Buchnera aphidicola (Macrosiphoniella sanborni): one gene and its partners. The protein of the gene in region 1 interacts with the protein of each later gene in a pairwise test. Links are inferred from orthologs where the notes say so. Each region holds a gene or a part of one and is shown in the gene's direction. Other genes may lie near its edges.

The links. The genes of interacting proteins can lie anywhere in the genome.
Region 2: the proteins of rpe (region 1) and eno interact in binary tests that used the Escherichia coli proteins (3 or more experiments, as listed by UniProt). The link is inferred for Buchnera aphidicola (Macrosiphoniella sanborni) from one-to-one orthologs.
Region 3: the proteins of rpe (region 1) and dnaN interact in binary tests that used the Escherichia coli proteins (3 or more experiments, as listed by UniProt). The link is inferred for Buchnera aphidicola (Macrosiphoniella sanborni) from one-to-one orthologs.

Annotation. Positions count from the first base shown.
Region 1 is NZ_CP034864.1:551,284-556,374, reverse strand. Bases 1-2,951 are described here. They hold rpe (ribulose-phosphate 3-epimerase), read left to right. Parts: upstream 1-1,108; coding sequence 1,109-1,795; downstream 1,796-2,951. Other genes in these bases: tsgA (MFS transporter TsgA), read right to left, coding at 2,948-2,951; trpS (tryptophan--tRNA ligase), read left to right, coding at 1,819-2,841; aroB (3-dehydroquinate synthase), read left to right, coding at 1-435. Outside these bases: more of tsgA, read right to left, coding at 2,952-4,114. UniProt on the Escherichia coli protein: Catalyzes the reversible epimerization of D-ribulose 5-phosphate to D-xylulose 5-phosphate.
Region 2 is NZ_CP034864.1:438,176-441,134, forward strand. It holds eno (phosphopyruvate hydratase), read left to right. Parts: upstream 1-807; coding sequence 808-2,112; downstream 2,113-2,959. Other genes in the region: D9V74_RS01970 (CTP synthase), read left to right, coding at 1-787. UniProt on the Escherichia coli protein: Catalyzes the reversible conversion of 2-phosphoglycerate (2-PG) into phosphoenolpyruvate (PEP). It is essential for the degradation of carbohydrates via glycolysis.
Region 3 is NZ_CP034864.1:10,504-13,448, reverse strand. It holds dnaN (DNA polymerase III subunit beta), read left to right. Parts: upstream 1-893; coding sequence 894-1,997; downstream 1,998-2,945. Other genes in the region: gyrB (DNA topoisomerase (ATP-hydrolyzing) subunit B), read left to right, coding at 2,079-2,945; dnaA (chromosomal replication initiator protein DnaA), read left to right, coding at 1-889. UniProt on the Escherichia coli protein: Confers DNA tethering and processivity to DNA polymerases and other proteins. Acts as a clamp, forming a ring around DNA (a reaction catalyzed by the clamp-loading complex) which diffuses in an ATP-independent manner freely and bidirectionally along dsDNA.

The DNA of each region.
Region 1 (5,091 bases):
TATTGTATAAAAAAATGTTGTCAACTAAAATCACAATTAATCTCTTTAGATGAAAGAGAAAAGAATCTGCGGGCATTATTAAATCTTGGTCATACATATGGACATGCTATTGAAGTTCATTCTGGTTATGGAAATTGGCTGCATGGAGAAGCGATATCAGTAGGAATAGTTATGGCAACGCGCACTTCTGAATTACTTGGATATCTAAAAAAACAAGATTTTAAAAGAATTATTGGATTGTTGAAAAGAGCAGGTTTACCTATTAAAGGGCCAAAAAATATGTCAGCTGCTTCATATATTCCTTATATGATGCGAGATAAGAAGGTGATGTCAGGAGAAATTAGATTAGTTTTACCAATATCTATTGGAAAAGCAAAAATTTATAGTAATGTAGATAAAAATATTATTTTAAGCGCTATAAAAAATTCGCAATAACTTTTTAAAATATAAAATAATTATATATTTTTATAAGTTTTTAAAATAGACGTTATATTGTGTTCTTACAAAACTATAGACTCATTATATTAATCAAATCTTCTATGATATTCTATTAAATATATTCTATTAAATATAAATAATAAAAGTGATATTATAAATAATAAAAATAATATGTTGTAGGTATTCTGAATTTTTTTTTGTGAATTTAAGTAAAGTACTATAAAAAAAATTTTTTATATATTTTTAAAAATCAACTATTTTTATATAAATTATTTTATATATTTTTTAACATGAATTCTTAAATTAGTATGAATTCTTAAATTAGTGAAGTATGAAATATTTTCTTAAAAATATTATTCATAATCAATCTGTTTAAAAAAAATAATTTTATATTATAGAATATAAAAAAATTATTATAAATGTAATAATCTATTATTTTCTGTAGTAATTTATATTTTTTAAAAATATAGTCTTTACTCAAGATAAAAAATTTATTTTCTTTTTTCATATTTTATGAAAATTATTTTGATTCGTATTAAATATAAATATTTTCAACTTAAATATAAAATTATTATGAAATCATGAATATTTTTAATATCTCTAACATAATTATTTATTTTAAATATATGTAATAAATTAATTTATATATATCAAAGATAGGGAAATTAAGATGAAAAAGTTTTTTTTAGCTCCATCTATTTTATCTGCTGATTTTGCACGTTTAGGAGAAGATACAAAAAAAGTAATAGATGCTGGAGCTGATTTAATACATTTTGATGTTATGGATAATCATTATGTTCCTAATCTAACTATGGGGCCTATGATCTTAGAGTCATTACGTAATTATCGTATTCAAGCTCCTATTGATGTTCATTTGATGGTTAAACCAGTAGATAGTTTGATTCCTTTATTTGCTAAAGCAGGAGCAACTTTTATAACTTTTCATCCAGAAGCTACGCTACATATTGAACGAACGTTACATTTAATTAAAGATCATGGATGCAAGGCAGGATTAGCAATTAATCCGGCTACACCACTTAATGTGTTAGAATATATTTTAGAAAAATTAGATTTAATTTTGTTAATGTCTGTAAATCCAGGTTTTAGCAATCAATCTTTTTTATCATCTACTTTCAAAAAAATACGTGAAGTAAGAAAAATTATTGATTCTAATTTTTCTGATATTCTTTTAGAAGTAGATGGTGGAATAAAATTAGAAAATATTGGTGACATTGCATTTTCTGGAGCAAATGTTTTTGTAATCGGATCCGGATTATTTAAGTATACAAACTATGAATTGATTATTAAAAAAATTCGGAAAGAATTAGAATACGTGCATTCAAGATTTATTCATTAAGTATTTTAACGTTAGGAAATAATATGATTCTTCATAAACCTATTTTGTTCAGTGCAATACAACCTTCTGGGAATTTGACTATCGGAAACTATATAGGAACCATGCGTTATTGGTCTAGTATGCAAGAAAATTATGATTGTCTTTATTGTATTGCTGATTTGCATGCATTGACTACTGCACAAAAAAATAGATTAAATTTGAAAAAATCGATATTAGACACATTATCTTTATATTTAGCTTCTGGAGTAGATCCTAATAAAAGCATTATTTTCATTCAATCACATGTTCACGAACACAGTCAATTAAATTGGATCCTAAATTGTTTCAGTGAATTTTCAGAATTATTTCGTATGACACAATTCAAACAAAAAAGAAAAATAGCGAAGAATGCTATTCAAAAAATCAATACTGCTTTATTTAATTATCCTATTTTAATGGCAGCAGATATTTTATTGTATCAAACTAATATTGTTCCAGTAGGAAAAGATCAAAAACAACATATAGAGTTAACTCGAAATATAGCACATCGTTTTAATAGTTTATATGGTGATATATTTACATTACCTGAATCATTAATTAGCGAATACGGTTCTAAAATTATGTCTTTATTAGAACCTAAGAAAAAAATGTCTAAATCTGATATTAATAAAAAAAATGTTATTTATTTATTAGATGATATGCATTCTATTATAAAAAAAATAAATAATGCTGTGACTGATTCAGAAATACCTTCTAAAATATATTATGATATAGAAAATAAACCTGGTATTTCAAATTTATTAGAAATTCTTTCTGCTATTACTAATCAAGATATAACTATATTATTAAAAGAATTAGAGGGAGTTATGTATTCTGAATTTAAAAAAATTGTTATAGATTCTATATCTAAATTTTTATATAATTTACAAAAATCTTATAATAATTATCGTTGTGATGAAACTTATTTAAAAAAAATTGCTTATGAAGGTGCAATAAAAGCACAATTCAAATCTAAAAAAACTTTAAAACGTGTATATGATATTTTGGGTATAATGACATTGAACTAATTTTATAATATAAACCAAAATTTTTATCTTTTAGTTTAGTCTAGTTTATTATGTAGTATTTAGTATTATAATTTTTTTAGAATTTTAGGTATTAGATATAAAATTTTTATTTAATTATATTATATTTTCTATTATTATAAATTAAAAGAGAAAGAAAAAAAACTATACCATATAATATATTAGCACTGATTAAAGTTATATATAATCCTTTGTATTTTACTATTGGTCCAGTAATAACAAATGTTAGTAAAGTTCCAATGGTACCAAATAATAAAATTAAATTTATTAATTTTGGAGAAGGGTTTTTTGTTTGTAATGAAGCTAACGTAATAATAATAGTATAAATTGCACTTGAAAAAAAACCTAAACTAATAATTGTGCACTGTTGTGTTATAAAATTTTCGCTGTGAATAAAGAAATACATGATTACAGTAGATGTACCTGTTAGAAAAATAAAAACACGATTTAAATTAAAAAATTTAATTAAAACACTAAAACACCACATTCCTATCATATAAGACATCCAAAAACTACTTACTAAGGTACCTGTTTTGTTTATATTAATATTCATTATTTTAGTAGCATATTGTGGTACCCATGAGATAAAGCCTAATTGTCCTAAAATATAAAGTAATGCTGATAAAGATAATAAAAATACATTTAGATTCCACTTTTCTTTTGTTTCTTTAATGTTTTGAACATCTATTTTTAATTTTTCAAAATTTAAATTAATAGTAAGAAGAAAAATTAAAATATAAATAATACCTATACATATGTAATTCCAATACCATATAATTTTTTTTTCTAAAAGATACGCTGTAATAATTGGAAATATCATTCCAGACATACTAAAAAAAGAGTCAGTTAATAATAATTTTTGACTTCTTTTAGAATCTAAATATAAATTAGTAATTATAAAAGTTCCTATAGACATAGTAATCCCACTAACTAATCCAAGTATAAAAAGATTGATTGAAAATAAAAATAGATTATTAGATAAGACTATTCCAATTATAGCTAAGTTAGTCAGTATAAATCCAAATATTAGTTGTTTTTTTAATGATATCACTTCTATTAACCAAGAATTTAAAAAAATTGATATTAATATTCCTGCGTTTAAAAAAGTAAATGTATTACTCATTTGGGCTACAGATAAATTAAAATAATCAGAAATATTTCCTATAATCATTCCAGTAATTACAACTAATCCACCTGTAAAAGCATATGACAAAAAACTAATCCATGTAAGTCCTATTCGATTAATATTATTCATATTTTTACCTGTTTTTTTTATAACAACTACTATGAATATAGTATATTTTTTTATAAAATGAAATATATGATATATTAAAATATATTCAAATGTAATAATTCATTCTTCAATTATATTATTTTTTTGTTGAATTTTTTTAAATAAGAAGACAACAAAATGTTTTTAATATTATTAACGAAATAAGTTTAATTTTAATAAAATATGATGTATATTTTATCTAAAATTATAAATTTTATAATATTTTTGACAACATTTAACATTAATTAAAAAAAAGAATAAATAATAATAAAAAAAATTTTATTTTTTAGATTAATTTACAAGATAGAGGTAAATATTAATTCTTCTTACTTAATATTCTTATTCTGCTTATATTAGTAGTATTATTAGTAGTATTATTAGTAGTATTATATGATATTAATATATGATATTAATTCGTATAGTATTATTAAAGAGAATTCAATTGTAGTTATATTATCAGAAAAATTTGTTATAAAATATCGATATAATAATATAACCAAACAATTAAGAGGCAATAAAATAAGTAGTATATTAAAATAGCATTTTTAAAAATTTAGATGCTCTTTTAAATTATTAATCAAGAGATTTTTAAGAGGTTCTTGTATCTTTTTACAATCTGATAAAATAATAATTTTAATGCAATTAAAAAACATCAAAGTATGTTCTAAATTTTTTATGTTTAAAGTTATATACTTATTAATATTTTATATAGAACATATAAAAGTATTTTTAATAATTATATGTTAAATTTAAATGTATAAAATAATAATATTATCAACTGATTTTAAATAAAAAGAAATAATTAGAAAATTCTTTTCTCGTCAAAGATTGTAATATAATTACTTAAAATATTTGAAATCTTAAAGAATCTCTAATTAGTAAATTTTTTCTTATTAAAAAAATATAAAATTATATCTAAAAAATCAATGCATGTATAAAAAATATATATGTATATAAAA
Region 2 (2,959 bases), 120 kb from region 1 along the record:
AAATTATAAAAAAACTATCATTATTGGAATTATTGGTAAATATGTTAAATTACCTGATGCTTATAAATCTGTAATAGAAGCTCTAAAACATGCTGGTTTTAAAAATCAAATTAAAGTAAATATAACATTAATTAGTGCTAATGAAATAGAATGTACAAATACTAAGTTATTAAAAAACCTTAATGGTATTTTAATACCTGGAGGTTTCGGTGATCGGGGTATTAAAGGGAAATTATTATCTATAAAATATGCAAGAGAAAATAATATTCCATATTTTGGTATTTGTTTAGGTATGCAAATAGCAATTATTGAATTTGCACAAAATGTTATTGGAATTAAAGAAGCTAATTCAACAGAATTTGATCCTCAATGTAAATATCCAGTTATTGATTTAATAAAAAATCGTAATATTAATTCATTAAAATATAACAATAAAAAAGAAAAAAAAAGCGATTTAGGTGGTACTATGAGATTAGGTGGTCAACCTTGTAAATTGAGCACAAATAGTTTATCTCGAAAACTATATAATAAAGATGTGATTATAGAAAGACACAGACATCGATATGAAGTTAATAATATTTTATTCAAAAAAATAGAAACAGCAGGATTAAAAGTAACAGGACGTTCAGAAAAAAATAATATTGTAGAAATTATAGAAATAACTAATCATCCATGGTTTCTAGCTTGTCAATTTCATCCAGAGTTTACTTCTACACCACATGATGGTCATCCGCTATTTATTGATTTTATAAAATCAGCAGGAAAAAATAAAAAAAGTTTAAAATAAATATATTAAGGTATTATAATATGTCTAAAATTATAAAAATTATAGCACGTGAAATTATAGATTCCCGAGGTAATCCTACTGTAGAATCTGAAGTATATTTAGAAGATGGTTCTATAGGATTATCTTCTTCTCCTTCTGGAGCTTCTACAGGTTCATTAGAAGCTATGGAATTAAGAGATAATGATCAGGATCGATTTACAGGGAAAGGAGTAAAAAAAGCAGTTTTATTAATCAATACTGAAATATCTATGGCACTAAAAAATAAAAATGCTCAAGATCAAAGTCAGATCGACTATACTATGATTGATTTAGATGGCACAAAAAATAAATCTAGAATAGGTGCAAATGCAATTTTATCTGTATCTTTAGCTGTTGCAAAAGCTGCTGCTTCATCTAAAAAAATACCTTTATATAAACATATTGCAGAACTAAACAACACACCAAATATATTTTCTATGCCTCTTCCTATGATTAATATTATTAATGGTGGAAAACATGCTAATAATAATATTGATATTCAAGAATTTATGATTCAACCTATTAGTGCACGAACAATCAAAGAAGCTATACGTATGGGATGTGAAATATTTCATGCTTTGGGTACGTTACTTAAAGAAAAAAACATGAGCACAACCGTAGGAGACGAAGGTGGATATGCTCCAAATTTAAAATCTAACGAAGAAGCTTTAGATATTATTCAAGAAGCGATATATCACACTAAATATACATTAGGAAAAGATATAAGATTAGCAATAGATTGCGCAGCTTCAGAATTGTATAATGAAAAAACAAAAAAATATGAATTAATAGGAGAAAATATTTCTTTTTCTTCAAAAGAATTTACTCATTATTTAGAAAAACTATCTCAAAAATATCCTATCGTTTCAATTGAAGATGGTCAAAATGAATCAGATTGGGAAGGATTTTTATATCAAACAAAAATATTAGGTCATAAAATACAATTAGTTGGCGATGATTTGTTTGTAACAAATCCTCATATTTTAAGAAAAGGAATTAAATCAGGTATTGCAAATTCCATATTAATTAAATTAAACCAAATTGGTACATTAACAGAAACTATAGAAACAATTAAAATAGCTAAAGAAGCACACTATAATGTAATTATTTCTCATCGTTCAGGTGAAACAGAAGATTGTTCTATAGCAGATTTATCTGTAGGAACATCAGCAGGTCAAATTAAAACTGGTTCTGTTAGTCGTTCTGATAGAACTGCAAAATATAATCAATTAATTAGAATTGAAGAAAAATTAGGTTCTAAAGAAGCTCCGTTTAATGGTTTAAAAGAAATTCCATTTGCATTGTAAATAAAAACATATTTCAAAGAACCAGGTATTTTAAAATATGCCTGTTTCTTAACATATTCAAAATGATTTAAATCATTTATTTTAAAAAACATATTTTTTTTTAATCAAAATAAATATTTTTAGTATATGATTTAAAAAAAAATAAAAATATTTTTAATTTTTTTTATATTTCATATATCTTATTTTTTATATAAAATTATTTTTTAAAAAAATACATATTAATAAAAGTTCTTTTCTATATAATGATCTATAATACAAAATACACTTTGTTTTATATTTTTTTGAATATATACAAAAAAATTACTTTCTTATAAAAGTGAAATAAAATAAAATTTTATTACATAATACAAAATAATAAAAATATTAAATCTAATTATTTATAATAGGTTAATATATAATATTAAAAATATTTTAAGAATATTCATTTAATGATTTATCATTGATCATCACTTGGTATAATATGATGTAAAACATTCGTTATTAAAGATAATATTTTTTATTAAAAAGTATCAAACATTTAATTGTTTCGCAATATTATGTTATATATTTTTAAATATTTTTTTGATACTATAATAGTTAGTTTTTAACTATTCATTATTTAATAATTAAATAAAATAAATTATATTTTGATATAATATAAAATATTTTTAATTTATTTTAATTAAAAATATTAATAATATTATTATACTAAAAAAGTATATACTTTTTTAGAAAATATATTATCATTTAATTTGGAAATATTATATTAAAACATAATTTTTTTTTAGTAAAAATTATTTTATTTTTTATAATTAAAATATTCATGTATATAATAATAATAATAATATATTTTATACATTAGGAATGT
Region 3 (2,945 bases), 540 kb from region 1 along the record:
TGCAACAGGATTAGGTAAAACTCACTTGCTTCATGCTATAGGAAATGAAATCTTAACATATAAATATAATATTAAAATCATTTATATGAATTCTGAACGTTTTGTGCAAGATATGGTTAAAGCATTAAAAAATAATTCTATTGAAAAATTTAAATTATACTATCGTTCTGTTGACGTCTTACTAATTGATGATATTCAGTTTTTTGCACATAAAGAACATTCACAAGAAGAATTTTTTCATACATTTAATGCTTTACTAGAAGGTAATCAACAAATTATTTTAACCTCTGATCGTTATCCTAAAGAAATTAATGGTGTTGAAGATCGTCTTAAATCAAGGTTTAGTTGGGGTCTTACTGTTGCAATAGATCCACCAGAATTAGATACTAGAATAGCTATTCTCATCAAAAAAGCTGATGAAAAAAATATCATTTTATCTCATGAAGTTGCTTTTTTTATTGCTCAAAATTTAAGTTCTAATGTACGTGAATTAGAAGGTGCTCTAAATCGAGTAATTATTAATTCTCGTTTTACTCATCAAACTATTACTGTAGATTTTGTCAGAGAGGCACTACAAGATATACTTGCTCTCCAAAAAAAACTTGTTACTATTGATAATATTCAAAAAAAAGTTGCAGAATATTATAAAATTAAAGTAAGTGATTTGTTATCTAGAAAACGTTCACGATCAATTGTACGTCCAAGACAAATGGCTATGGCAATGGCTAAAAAATTCACAAAACATAGTTTACCTGAAATTGGAGACGCTTTTAGTGGCAGAGATCATACTACAGTATTACATGCATGTCGTAAAATTAAACAATTGCAAGAAGAAAATAATGAAATTAAAAAAGATTTTTTAAATTTAATTAAAACTCTCTCAATGTGATCATATGAAATTTAATATAAAAAACAATATTTTAATTCAAAATTTACAAAAAATAAACAGATTTGTCACAAAAAATACTTCTTTCCCTATATTAGAAAATATATTAATTTCTATAAAAAATAAAATTTTGTCATTAACAGCAACAAATTTAGAAATTGAATTAATTTCAAATATTGAATTATCGACGGACCATATTCCAGGTAGTACTACTATTTCTGGACGTAAACTTTTAGATATTTGTCGTAATTCATTAAATCTTTCAGATATTAAGATGCAATTAAAGGGAAACAAAATGCATATAATTTCTGGTAAGAGTAACTACATATTAACAACACTATCATCTGAACATTTTCCCAATCATAATAATTTTCATTATATTTCAGAATTTTTTATAAATTCAAACATTTTAAAAAATATGATAGAAAAAACTCATTTTTCTATGGGCAAGCAAGATGTAAGATATTATTTAAATGGTATGTTATTAGAAAAAATAGACTGTGCACTTAATATGGTCGCTACAGATGGATATCGTTTGGGAATTTCAAAAACTATTTTAAAAGAAAAAAAAATAAATTCTTTTTCAATTATAATTGCAAGAAAGGGAATTGCTGAATTATATAAATTATTAAATACTCCTCAAAAAGAAATAAAAATTTTAATTGGTCAAAATCATATTAGAATATATATAGAACAATTTATTTTTACTGCTCAACTGATTGAAGGAACATTTCCTAATTATGAAAGTGTGTTATTCCAAAAAAAAAATAATAGTATTATTTTTAATTGTAAATTATTAAAACAATCATTATTACGTGTTGCTATTCTATCACATGAAAAATTTTGTGGAGTAGAAATTCATATTAGAAACGGTCAATTTAAAGTATTATCTGATAATCAAGAAGAAGAAACAGCAGAAGATATGTTTAATATAAATTATATAGGCCCTGAAATAGAAATATCAATTAATGTTTATTATATATTAGATATATTAAATTCTATTAATAGTGAAAATATTCTCTTATTCTTAAATCATTCTAATAATTCTATACAAATTGAAGCGGAAAATGATACTTCAACTAAATATGTTGTAATGTTATTAAAACGCTAAATATTTTTTTAAAATTTTTATTAATATAATATTAAAAATAATTTCAATATTTCTTCTTTTTTATAAAAACACAGGAAAATTATGAATTATACATATAACTCTTCTCATATAAAAATTTTAAGAGGATTAGACGCTGTTCGTAAAAGACCAGGCATGTATATTGGTGATACAGATGATGGTAGTGGATTGCATCACATGGTTTTTGAAATAGTTGATAATGCTATAGATGAAGCATTATCAGGTTACTGTAAAGAAATTCAGGTTGTCATTCATGCAGACAATTCTGTATCTGTTCAAGATGATGGTCGAGGTATTCCAACTGATATTCATCCCGAAGAAAACATTTCAGCTGCCGAAGTTATTATGACAGTATTACATTCTGGGGGAAAATTTGATAATTCTTCATATAAAATATCAGGAGGATTACACGGTGTTGGAATATCAGTAGTCAATGCTTTATCAGAAAAGTTGGAATTAATAATTTATAAAAATAAAAAAAAATATCAACAAATATATTACAATGGCAAACCACAAAATTCCCTCTCTATTGTTAGTTCAACTAATTTATCAGGTACATACATAAGATTTTGGCCGAGTTATAAAACTTTCACTAATAATGTAAAATTTCAATATGATATTTTATCTAAACGTTTACGTGAATTATCATTTCTTAATTCAAATATTACGATTTATTTAGAAGACCATAGATCTAATATTAAAAATTGCTATCATTATAAAGGTGGAATTAAAGCTTTTATTAAATTTCTAAATATAAAAAAAATACCAATTCATCCAAAAATATTTTATTTTAAATCTAAAAAAGAAAAAATAGAACTAGAAGTAGCTATGCAATGGAGTGATTCACATCAAGAAAACATACTATGTTTTACTAACAATATCCCACAAAAAGACGGAGGAACACATTTAGCAGGTTTTCGTGCAGGCATG